3 regions of the Bradyrhizobium sp. 41S5 genome follow, and region 2 is predicted to be linked to each of the others. Evidence: predicted binding sites of a transcription regulator. Region 2 holds the regulator's gene; each other region holds the start of a gene.
The links. Region 2 encodes PhoB, which activates phosphate uptake and scavenging genes when phosphate is short. Its sites were predicted from a motif close to TGTCATNNANCTGTCAT; they were not measured.

Region 1 (4,152 bases), 2.6 Mb from region 2:
CGTTCAAGGCCGTTCAAGCCGCGTCACGTGCCGCGCGCCGCCGACGGCGTCAAGCCGAAGCGACGGCGGACGGGAATGTCCGCCGTTTTGCCTGCAACGATCAGCGAGAGGTTTTCGCGCGAAGCGTGAATTGGCGAGATGCTCTGTTCGCCTCGCCTAATAGACGCCCTTGTTCATCGTTCTGAGCCGCTGGGCCAGCGTCCTCATCACCTTCAGGGCAAAATGCGGTGTCTGGCCGACGAGGAAGAGGAACTGCTTTTCCGAGACCGGGACGAGCTCGACATCCGTGAGCGCCGTGGCGGTGGCACTCCTTGGCTCGTTGTCGATCAACGCCATTTCGCCAAAGATCGTGTCAGGCGCCAGCTCAGCCATGGTCTTGTTACCGACCTGAATGCGCACATAGCCGCTCTTGATCACGAACAGTTCGTTGGCTTGCTCGCCTTCGCGAAAGATAAGGCCGCCGGCGCGGACCAGGCGCGTTTCGATGTCGTTGCCCGTCAGAAGGCTGAAGCTTGCATCTGCCACTCGAAATTCCTTTCCCCGAATCCGGATGCAGATCTCCTACATCCGGTTGCCTTGCTGCTCCGGCTAAAACAAATGCGCGAAAACAAAGTAGAGCAGGCCCGAGATCAGCATCGCCACCGGCAAGGTCAGAACCCAGGCCATGGCGATGTTGCGGACTGTCGACCATTGCAGGCCGGATCCGTTTGCGGTCATGGTGCCGGCGATGCCGGACGACAACACATGCGTCGTCGACACCGGCAAGCCGTATCCGTCGGCGGCCGCGATGGTCGCAGCCGCCGTGATCTCGGCGCAGGCACCCTGCGCATAGGTCAGATGGGTCTTTCCGATCTTTTCACCCACCGTCACGACAATCCGCTTCCAGCCGACCATCGTGCCGAGACCGAGCGCAATGGCGACCGCAATCTTCACCCAGGACGGGATGAATTTGGTCGCGGCATCCAGCGAGCCCTTGTAGCGATTGAGCGTCGCGACATCGGCATCGTTCAGCCCATTGTCGCCGCTCTTCATGAGCAAGCGCAACGCCTCCGACACCAGGTACATGTCGTTGCGCGTGTTGCCGACGGCCTCGGCCGGGAATTTCGCCAGCGAACCGTACTGAACGACCTGGTCGCGGATTTCGCCGACGAGAACGGCAAGTGACGGATAGGTATCGTCGGTGAGTTGCCGAAGGGCGATGTAGTTCGTCACCGCCGGACGCGGATTGCCCGTCACCTTGCGATCAGCTCCCCTATCCTCGATCACCTTGCTCGCCGCCGCCGAATTCGCGGTGAATGCCGCGATCTGGCTCGCAGGCATCGCGCGGTTGAGCGCGTAAGCGGTTGGGACCACTCCGATCAGGATGAGCATGATCAGACCCATGCCCTTTTGACCGTCGTTCGATCCGTGGAAGAAGCTGACCAGGGTGCAGGTCAGGATCAGGATGCCGCGGATCCACCATGGCGGCGGCTGATCGCCTCTCGGCTCGCCGAACAGCGCCGGCGTTGCGCGCAACAGCGCGGTTTTCAGCCCGTAGAGCAGGATGGCAGCGAGCGCAAATCCGAACAGCGGCGACAACAGCAGCGCCTTGCCGATGCTGACGGCCTGCGACCAATCCACGCCGGAGGTTCCCTCCCGTCCGTGCATCAGGGCATTCGCGATACCGACGCCCATGATCGATCCGATCAGGGTGTGCGAACTCGAGGCAGGCAATCCGAAGTACCAGGTACCCACGTTCCAGATGATGGCGGCGATCAGCAGCGCAAACACCATCGCGAAACCGGCGCTGCTGCCGACCTGAAGGATCAACTCGACCGGCAACAGCGAGACGATGCCGAAAGCAACGGCACCGCTGGAGAGCAGCACACCGATCAGATTGAAGAGCCCCGACCAGACAACGGCAATGTGGGCTGGCATCGAACGGGTGTAGATCACGGTGGCGACGGCGTTCGCCGTGTCGTGAAAGCCGTTGACGAATTCGAAGCCGAGCGAGATCAACAGCGCCACGAACAGCAGCAGGAACGCGAGATAGGATGTCTTGCCGACGCCCGTCGCGCCAACATCCGCGTAGATGCTGTAGGCCACGAACAGCAGCGCGGCGCCGATCACGCCGAGATAGATGATGCCGGTGAGAGGATGAAAGCCCTTCTCGAGATTGGGCCCGCCGCTGCGCGCAGGCTCGATCGAACCAGGTAACGCCACATCGCTCATGCATCGCCCTCACGGCCGCGGGAGGACAAAAACGGCCATGTGACATTGGGACTACGTTTACATGACGCCCATGTGACAGTTCCATGAAAGGCAATGCGGCCGGCGCCTAATCAATTGACAAGATTTGCTATAATTACGCGAGCCGCAGCTCGCCGTGCGTTAGCCTGGCCCCTGTCCGGCTGCGATGCGCTCAATGCGCCGACCAGTCAAAATCGTCGATCGCGTCAAAAGCTGACGACTTCTGCTTTCCCCAAGCAACGCGTACATGCCCTAATGCTGGGATGCCGGCGTCGCCGGCACGTGCTGCTCCTCGGCATATTTGTGCGCCAGCCAGGACGTGATCACACCCGGGATGAAGCCGACCATCCCGTACAGGATGAACTGCACCGCACCGCTCTCGGAGCCGTGCGAGGCGTAGGTCAGCGCCGCGCCGACGAACGCTACGAGACCTACGATCAGCATCCGCACCGTCGGCGTGATCCGCCGCATATGCATCAGGATGTCGTCGACCGCGCCGAACATCAGCGACGGCACGATGCCGAACAGATAATTGTATTGCAGCGACTTCACGAACACGACGAGAAGCTTCGTCACCTCGCCGCCATTGGTCTCGGTCCAGTAGCCGGACTGATAGGTGGTCATCAGCAGCAACAGGAAGCCGCCGATGAACGGCCCGATGGCTGCGAAGATCAGATAGCGTTTCATGGCGTGCCCCTGCCCGACATCAGGCGAGTGTAACGCAGTCACGCGACGGTTCTAGGGAAAATCGAAAGCGCCCGGTAATGTTCCGGGATCTTCGCGTCGATGCGCTGCAACAGCCGGACTTCGCTGCGATACGGAATCACCCGGACTCAGCCGGGCGATGAGAGCGTGAGTACCGAGGTGAGCGTTGAAGCTGTTACTCACCCCATGCCGCGAAGGCGTCGTTGAAGGCGCGTTCGCCGGGGGCGCCCTTTTCGATCGCGATGATGGCGCGGCGCTGGTTGGTGTAGACCAGCGGCACGTCGAACCAGGAGCGCTCCTTCAAGAGCTGCAGATTGCGCGAGCGGTCGGCGTCGACGTTGGAGAGGCCGACTAGGAAGAAGCCGTCGGTGACCTTGACCGCGAGCCCGGCCAGCGGCGTGCCGCGCGCCTGCTCGTTGGACTTCATCAGGATGCCAGGCACGTTGCCGACGCCGCCATTGGCGAAGTCCTGCGGCAGGATGAAGGTCAATTCCGCGGTGTGGCTCGCCGGCAGCGATGAATCGGTGTTGCGGCGGAACGACATCGTCATCTTGAACTTGCGATCGGGGATGTCGATGTCGGCGCGCACGGCGATGTCAGGCTTCTGGTTGCCCGAGCCCTTGACCTGCTCAGTGCGCCAGACCACCGAACCGACATATTGCTTGCCCTTCGGATCCGACGGGTCCTCGTCATAGAGCACCACGCGCTGCGCCACCGGAGCGACCGGCTCGCCCGACGACGACGGCTGGCCGACGCGGTCGGTGATCTTCTTGCTCGAAGGCGTCGCCGTGGCGTCCTTCGGCGCCTCGACGGGGGCCGAGGATTTGAAGAGGCTGCTGACGAGGGTGGCGGCCTGCTGGTGGAACAGAAAGCCGGTGCCGACCAGGATCAGCAGGATGCCGATCGCGATCGCGGTCTTGAACGGGAACGTCGAACCGACACGCGGCCGCTTCGGCTCGCGCTCGGCATTGCTGACCCGCGAGCGTGGCGGCGGCGCCTGGGGCGGCTGCGGGGCGTAGCGCTCCGCCTCCTCGATCGACTCCTCGTGGGAATACGGCGCCTCGGGATCGCCGCCGCGGTTTTCGAGGCTCGGCTCAAGCCGGTCGAATTCCGGCGAGGGCGACGGCACGTTGGCGTAGGTCTTGCGCGCGTTGCGGCTGGCTTGCGCCGCGGCCCGGCCGAGATCGTCGGCGTCGGCGGTGATGTCGCGGAAGCCGC
Region 2 (4,152 bases):
TGATCAAGCGGATCGCTTATCGTGCTGCGCGTAGCGGCTTGATCACCGGCGTGCTGCTGGCGACCGCCCGCGTCGCCGGCGAGACCGCGCCGCTGCTGTTCACCGCGCTGTCGAACCAGTTTTTCAGTTGGGACTTGACCAAGACGATGGCCAACCTGCCAGTCACCATCAACAACTTCGTGCAGAGCCCCTACGCCTACTGGAAAGAGCTGGCGTGGAGCGGCGCACTGCTGATCACATTCACCGTGCTCGCGCTGAATATCGGCGCGCGTATCCTTGGTGCCGAAAGGGCCGCAAAATGACCGAGCTCTCCGTTTCAACCAGTAACCCGAGCCACGTTGCACCGCATACGCCGCTGCCGGAAGCGCCGCCGAAAGTCACGGTGCGCAACCTCAATTTCTATTACGGCGAGCACCACGCGCTGAAGAACATCAACCTGACGCTGGGCACCAACCGCGTCACGGCGTTCATCGGTCCGTCGGGCTGCGGCAAGTCGACCCTGCTGCGGATCTTCAACCGGATGTATGACCTTTATCCGGGCCAGCGCGCTACCGGTCAGCTGATGCTGGACCAGACCAACATTCTCGATCCCAAGCTCGACCTCAATCTGCTGCGCGCGCGGGTCGGCATGGTGTTTCAGAAGCCGACGCCGTTCCCGATGACGATCTACGAGAACATCGCCTTCGGCATCCGCCTCTACGAGAAGATCTCGAAGTCCGAGATGGACGACCGGGTCGAGAAGGCGCTGCGCGGCGGCGCGCTGTGGAACGAGGTCAAGGACAAGCTGAACGCCTCCGGCCTGTCGCTTTCCGGCGGCCAGCAGCAGCGCTTGTGCATCGCGCGCACCGTGGCGGTGCGGCCCGAGGTGATCCTGTTCGACGAGCCGTGCTCGGCGCTCGATCCGATCTCGACCGCCAAGGTCGAGGAGCTGATCCAGGAGCTCTCCGAGGACTACACGATCGCGATCGTCACCCACAACATGCAGCAGGCGGCGCGCGTCTCCGACAAGACCGCGTTCATGTATCTCGGTGAGCTGATCGAGTTCGACGACACCAACAAGATCTTCACCTCGCCGAGCGATCGACGCACCCAGGACTACATCACCGGCCGGTTCGGCTAGAGCATGATCCGGAAAAGTGGGCACCGGTTTTCCGATCGGATCATGCGAAACTGAGGACACCAAATCATGATCCTCGGGATCATGAGGGAGACAAGCGATGGCTTCTGAACATACCGCCAAGGCATTCGACAGCGACCTGCAGGAGTTGACCCGCCTGGTCGCCGAGATGGGCGGCCTCGTCGAGCGGATGATTACCGAGTCGGTCGACGCGCTGATCCGTCGCGACGTCGCGCTTGGCAAGCGCGTGGTCGCCGCCGACATCGAGATCGACAATCTGCAGCGCGTCATCGAAGAGCGCGCGGTGCTGACGATCGCCCGCCGCCAGCCGATGGCGATCGACCTGCGTGAAATCGTCAGCGCGATGCGCGTGGCCACCGACCTCGAGCGGATCGGCGACCTCGCCAAGAATATGGGCAAGCGCGTCGCGGCGCTGGAAAGCGATTTCCAGCCGCTGAAGCTGATCCGCGGCCTGGAGCACATGACCGACCTCGTGCTGTCGCAGGTCAAGTCGGTGCTCGACGCCTATGCCGCGCACGATCTGCCGGCGGCGATGAACGTCTGGAAGGGCGACGAGGAGGTCGATGCGATCTGCACCTCGCTGTTCCGCGAGCTGCTGACCTACATGATGGAGGATCCGCGCAACATCTCGTTCTGCATACATCTGATGTTCTGCGCCAAGAACATCGAGCGGATCGGGGATCACGCCACCAATATCGCCGAGACCGTGTTCTACATGATCGAGGGCCAGCAGATCACCGACAAGCGCCCGAAGGGCGACATGACCAATTTTGCCACCACTGTGCCGGGTACCTAGGACATGATCCGCGAGCGCGGAGCCGGATTGTCTTCACGACAAGTCGTTTCCGCGGGGATTATGCTCAGGAAAGTAAGCGTTTCGGTTTGCGTCTGGGCAACGGATCACCACAGAGAGAGAACTTGAACCGATGAGCGCACGCATTCTGGTAGTCGAAGACGAGGAAGCGCTGACGACACTGTTGCGCTACAACCTCGATGCGGAAGGCTACGATGTCGAAACGGTCGGGCGCGGCGACGATGCCGACACCCGCCTGAAGGAGCGCGTTCCCGACCTCGTGGTACTGGACTGGATGCTGCCGGGCCTGTCCGGCATCGAGCTGTGCCGCCGCCTGCGGGCGCGGCCCGAGACCAAGCAGCTTCCGATCATCATGCTGACCGCGCGCGGCGAGGAGAGCGAGCGCGTGCGCGGGCTTGCCACCGGCGCCGACGATTACATCGTCAAGCCGTTCTCGGTGCCGGAATTGCTGGCACGGGTGAAGGGCCTGCTGCGCCGCGCGAGCCCGGAGCGGCTTGCGACCGTGCTGACCTATGGCGACATCGAGCTCGACCGCGAGAAGCGCCGCGTGGCGCGCTCGGGACGTCCGATCGATCTCGGTCCGACCGAGTATCGGCTGCTCGAATTCTTCCTCGAGCATCCCGGCCGCGTGTTCAGCCGCGAGCAGCTGCTCGACAGCGTCTGGGGCCGCGACATCTATATCGATGAGCGTACCGTCGACGTGCACATCGGCCGCCTGCGCAAGCTGCTCAATCCGGGCCGCGAGCAGGATCCGATCCGCACCGTGCGCGGCGCCGGCTATGCGCTCGACGACCGCTTCGCGAAGGCCGAGCCGCAGCCGTAAGGCCTGCATGGCAACCTCAAGCCGCAACACGGCGTCGTCCCGGCGAAAGCCGGGACCCATACGCCGCGGCCGCCGCAATGGGCACGCGGCCAGACGGCTTTCTAACAATACGCATTCGGGGTTACGGGTCCCGGCTTTCGCCGGGACGACGCTGGTGGATAGTTCCGCGCTACGATCACACAAACAAATCCCCGCTTTCGCGGGGATTTGTTTTTGCAGTCCAGGCAGTTTCCCGAGTGCTTACTTGATCTGTGGCTTGGCCGACGGCCGGCGGCGATCGGCGGCGGGCTGGTAGGCGACGCGCGAGTGATGCGCGCAATAGGGCAGGCCGGCGAGCGCCTTGCCGCCGCAGAAGAAGAATTCCGGGCTTGAGGGATCGCCGACCGGCCAGTGGCAGGTGGCCTCGTTGAGCTCGAGCAGCGACAGCCGCTGGCTCATCGGCACCACGTTGTCGAAGGAGATCGGATCGGGCTCCATCTCGACCTCGAAGGCGTGCGCCAGCGCGGTGTTGCCGCGCGACACCGGGCGCGCCACCCGCATCATGTGCTGGGCGGGACGGGCCTTGCGCTGCCGCGGCGCAGCCGTGGAGGGGGCCTTGGCGCGGCCGGAGAGGCCGAGCCGATGTACTTTGCCGATCACGGCGTTTCGCGTCACATTGCCAAGTTCCGCCGCGATCTGGCTGGCCGAGAGGCCGGATTCCCAGAGCTTCTTCAGCTGCTCGACGCGATCGTCGGACCAGGTCAATACAGTCATCGCATTCTTCCTTTCGCATGGCGCCGGCCACTCATCGGAGCGGCGCTGCGAGCCAATCTGGACAAATATCCCTGCGGCCAGAATCCCTTAGCCCTCGCCGGGCACGGTGTTGCGCCCGAACGTTTACGCGTGACACGAAGGCTACTTAGAGGGTCCAGTACTGCCGCACGAGATGTCGTACCCGACAGGCCAAACGCTACAATATGGCGTGACTCTGGCGCAAGAGTCCGCGGCCGTGCGTCCACATGTTCCCGCAAAGTTAAGCATTGCTGTGAGGCTTTTCCACCGCTCCGGATTGCGCTGGTTTCGCATTGCAGGAAGGCCAGCAAAGGCCGGCTCCTGGCGATTGACACTTACCGGCCGCCGCATAGAATGTCCCGCACGTGCCGCCCGCAAAGGCGGCCGTTTTGTTTTCCGAAGCTGGCGGTTGCTGCGTAGGCGTCAAGGCGCGCGGCGATTGACGGTTTCAAACCGGCAGTGAACGCCATGACCAACGCCTCGTCGCATCTGCTCCCCGTCTTCGCCCGGGTCGATCTCGGCTTCGAGCGCGGCGAGGGCGCCTGGCTGATCGCAACCAACGGCGACCGCTATCTCGACTTCACCTCGGGCGTCGCGGTGAACGCG
Region 3 (4,152 bases), 340 kb from region 2:
TTGATCTCCGGCGTGAAGAGCTCGTCGAGGCCCTTGCCCGACGGGCCCGCAAGGTCCTCATAGGCTGGATGCTTGTCGGACCAGGCCGTGCGCATTCCGGCCTCCTTGATGACTTCGAAGATCGTGTTGGTGCGCACGTAATCATGCGGATAGACCGGCACGCACTGGCCGTTCACGAGCTTGCGCTGCATGTGATCCGGATCGAGCTGGGTGTAGACCTGACCCAGCGTGCCGCCGGCGGTGTAATCGGCGACCAGCCCGCTGGAGTAATTGTAGGTCTTGTCGAGCGCTTCGAAGTTGGTGAGTTCGGTTCCCGCCGGGCCCACGCAACCGGGGTCGCTAAGACCCTGGCTGGTGTAGAAGGCCTTGGCCGGATATTCGGTGCGATCATAGCTGTCGTCATAGAACAGGCCGCCGCCCTTCGGCGTGGCGCCCGTGACCTGCGCGAGCATGCCGGGAAAGCTGTCGGATGGCGCGGTGGTATAGGCGTTCGGATAGACGACGCCCTTTCCGGTGAGCTGGGCGAAGTTGCCGCCGGGGCGGCTTTCGACCCAACGCTTCAAATCGACGGCGTGCATGCCGTCGACGCTGATCAGCAGGACGTGCTTGTAGCCATGTCGCTGCGAATGGTCATTGTCGTCATCCGCTTGCGCGACGGCGACGCCGCAAGCCAGCATGGCCACCGCGATCGCGGCGGTTGACAGGAAATAGTCACGAAAGCCATTCATGAGTTCGCCCCTTCATTTTTCGGTGAATTTGAAACCGCCTGCGTTGGCAGCGACAACTTGTCGCGGTCAATTGACGGCGGGATGACGCTTTCTTGCGAGTTCGATGACCGCGGTGACCGGCATCCAATGATCGCCGGATTTGCCCAATTTGGGCTACGCGCCGGTCGGACGACGCCGCGCAACGGCAAGTTTTGCCGTTCAAACACGGACATCGCATCTCTGACGTCTTACGCTGGACCGCGCGACACTGCCGGCTCTATGAGAGCATGAGGAGAACGCGCATGCCCAACATGTCTCGCCGGCCATTCCTGCAACTCGCGCTCGGCGCGGCGACGCTGCCGCTTGCTTCCCGCGGCATGCGTGCGGAGACGCTTGCGCGCCCGATCACGATGATCGTGCCGTTCGCCGCTGGCGGGCCGACCGACGTGCTGGCGCGGATCCTCGCCGAATATATGCGCAATACGCTCGGCCATCCTGTCATCATCGAGAATGTCACGGGCGCCTCCGGCACTGTCGCGGGCCTGCGCGCCTCGCGCGCGGTGCCGGACGGCACCACGCTCACGATCGGGCATTGGGGCACGCATTGCCTGAATGGCGCGATCTATCAGCTGCAATATGACGTGCGCGAATTCGCGCCGATCGCGCTGATCGCGAGTGGACCGCAGCTCATCATCGGGCGCCCCGATCTGCCGGCGACAAATCTGAAGGAGCTGATCGCCTGGCTCAAGACCAATGGCGACAAGGCGACCGCCGGCACCGCGGGCCCGGGTTCGGGCGCGCATGTCGCGGGCGTGTTCTTCCAGCAGCTGACGGGCACCCACTTCTCGTTCGTGCCGTATCGCGGCGCCGGTCCCGCGCTGAACGATCTGATGGCCGGGCATATCGACATCATGTTCGATCAGGCCTCCAACTCGCTGCCGCAGGTAAAGAGCGGGACCGTGAGGGCCTTTGCGGTGACCGCGTCGTCGCGGCTCGCATCGGCGTCGGATATTCCGACTGTCGACGAGGCTGGATTGCCGGGACTCTATATCGCCTATTGGCACGGCATCTGGGCGCCGAAGGGCACGCCGCCCGATATCGTTTCGACGCTGTCGAAGGCGGTGATGTCGGCGCTCGCCGAGCCCGTCGTTCGGCAGCGCTTCGCCGAGCTCGGGCAGGAGATCCCGTCACCGGACAGACAAGGCCCTGTCGCGCTGCGCGACCATCAAGCCGCCGAGGTCGAGAAATGGTGGCCGATCGTCAAGTCGGCCAACATCAAGGCGGAATAACTTCCAGCACGACGCTCCGTCAAACTCAGGGGAACCGCGGCAGGCGGTATCCCGCGCGGTTCCGAACTTTTGACGTAGGCCGAAGGTTACGGACCACTGTCATCCCATCGTCATGGACCTCCGAAAAAACGTTGCGGCTGCTTACGAGAGCATCGAGCGCGCGAGACCTCTCGCGTTTCCACGGAGATCAATATGAAATTCGTCAAGACAATCGTGGCCGCCACTGTGGTGGTCATGGCGACGCCGAGCTTCGCAGCCGACATCACCGGTGCCGGTTCGACATTTATCTTCCCTGTGCTCTCCAAATGGGCCGACGCCTACAAGAAGGATTCAGGCAGTGGCGTGAACTACCAGTCGATCGGTTCGGGTGCCGGCATCAAGCAGATCGAAGCCAACACCGTGACCTTCGGTGCCACCGACGCGCCGCTGAAGTCCGACCAGCTGCAGAAGGACGGTCTTGCGCAGTGGCCGATGATCATGGGTGCGATCGTTCCGGTGGTGAACCTCGAGGGCGTAAAGGCCGGCGATCTGGTTCTCGACGGTCCGACGCTTGCCAACATCTTCCTCGGCAAGATCACGAAGTGGGATGACGCCGCGATCAAGAAGCTCAATCCGAAGGCCAAGCTGCCGTCCGAGGCGATCTCGGTGGTTCATCGCGCCGACGGCTCGGGAACGACCTTCAACTTCACCGACTATCTGAGCAAGGTCAGCCCGGACTGGAAGAGCAAGATCGGTTCCGGCACCGCGGTCGAATGGCCGGTCGGCGTCGGCGCCAAGGGCAATGAAGGCGTCGCGGGCAACATCGCGCAGGCCAAGAACTCGATCGGCTACGTCGAGTATGCCTATGCCAAGCAGAACAAGCTGACCTACACCGCGTTGATCAACAAGGCGGGCAAGACCATTCAGCCGACCAACGAAGCGTTCCAGGCTGCGGCGTCGAACGCCGACTGGACCAGTGCGCCCGGCTACTACCTGATCCTGACCGACCAGCCGGGCGACAAGTCCTGGCCGATCGTCGCTTCAACGTTCATCCTGTTGCACAAGGATGCGACCGACAAGGCAGCCTCGAAGGAAGCGCTCAAGTTCTTCAAGTTCGCCTTCGAGAAGGGCGCCAAGAGCGCGGAAGAGCTCGACTACATTCCGATGCCCGACAGCGTCGTGAAGCAGATCGAGAAGACCTGGGCTGCTGACGTCAAGAGCTGAGCTGCTCCTTTCGGATCCGCTCAATGACATGAAGCCGGCGTCGATTGACGCCGGGTTTTTGTTTGCCGGTTGGCCGCCACGCTCACATTCGCGGCATTTCCGCTATCTATCTGAATATTAAGTATTTTTAGATTGCGCCCTGAGATTTAAACGTGAATTCGCCAAATTATATGTTCGTCCGAACATATTTGGTGTCCGATGATTGGAACGACGACTGCCGCCGCGCCGCCGGCCTCGCGGCCCAAGGGACGCCGCAGCAAGGACATGCCAGACGGCCGCCAGGCGCTGCTGACCGCGGCGACCGAGGCCTTTGCGAGTCTCGGTTTCGACGGCGCCGACCTGCGCAGCGTGGCCGCGGCGGCGGGCGTCGCGCCGAATCTCGTGCGCGTCCACTTCGGCAACAAGGCCGCGCTGTGGGAGGCCTGCCTCGACCGCATCGTGGTGCTTGCGATGCCCGTGATGGCCGAGGTGCATGCGATCGCGACCGACACGAACCGCTCGCTGGGCGACCGGCTGCGCGATCTCATTATCCGCGTCGCCACGTTCTACGTCGCGCATCCGCAGGTGCGGAATTTCGTGGTTCGCCACGGCGCGGAGGCGCCCGAGCGCTCCACGCTGGTGACGAAAAAGCTGCTGCGCCCGGCCTATGAGAGCGCGCGCGAACTGTTTCAGGCCGGCATCGCGGCGGGCATCATCCGCAGCAGCCATCCGGCGCTGTTCTTTGCGTTGCTCAATGCGGCGCTCAACCAGCCGCCGGCGTTTGCGATGCTGCTCGGCCGGTTCGCGCCCGAAATCGATCCCGCGACGGCGTGGACCGAATTGCTCGACACGACGGTCGCAACGCTTCTGCATCTTCCGCCGTCGCAAGCCGACGCAGAACCCGCAGCCGGCAACGGCCGCAAGCCGCTGTCGTGACATCCAGCCTCGACCAACAATTCAACCTACCAGTGAGA

Region 1: a site for PhoB is predicted at 2,273-2,289, ahead of HAP47_RS33265 (inorganic phosphate transporter). Genes of this name have one in related genera too.
Region 3: a site for PhoB is predicted at 2,094-2,110, ahead of pstS (phosphate ABC transporter substrate-binding protein PstS). Genes of this name have one in related genera too.

The regions. Positions count from the first base shown of each region.
Region 1 is NZ_CP083721.1:6,911,675-6,915,826, forward strand. It holds gene HAP47_RS33260 (Crp/Fnr family transcriptional regulator) at 157-525, opposite strand; gene HAP47_RS33265 (inorganic phosphate transporter) at 589-2,211, opposite strand; gene HAP47_RS33270 (DUF5413 family protein) at 2,482-2,916, opposite strand; gene HAP47_RS33275 (hypothetical protein) at 3,110-4,152, opposite strand, start outside.
Region 2 is NZ_CP083721.1:1,037,423-1,041,574, forward strand. It holds gene pstA (phosphate ABC transporter permease PstA) at 1-302, shown strand, start outside; gene pstB (phosphate ABC transporter ATP-binding protein PstB) at 299-1,120, shown strand; gene phoU (phosphate signaling complex protein PhoU) at 1,218-1,934, shown strand; gene phoB (phosphate regulon transcriptional regulator PhoB) at 2,065-2,775, shown strand; gene HAP47_RS04935 (GcrA family cell cycle regulator) at 3,016-3,528, opposite strand; gene HAP47_RS04940 (aspartate aminotransferase family protein) at 4,015-4,152, shown strand, end outside.
Region 3 is NZ_CP083721.1:698,771-702,922, forward strand. It holds gene HAP47_RS03395 (alkaline phosphatase family protein) at 1-728, opposite strand, end outside; gene HAP47_RS03400 (tripartite tricarboxylate transporter substrate-binding protein) at 1,085-1,996, shown strand; gene pstS (phosphate ABC transporter substrate-binding protein PstS) at 2,189-3,199, shown strand; gene HAP47_RS03410 (TetR/AcrR family transcriptional regulator) at 3,398-4,114, shown strand.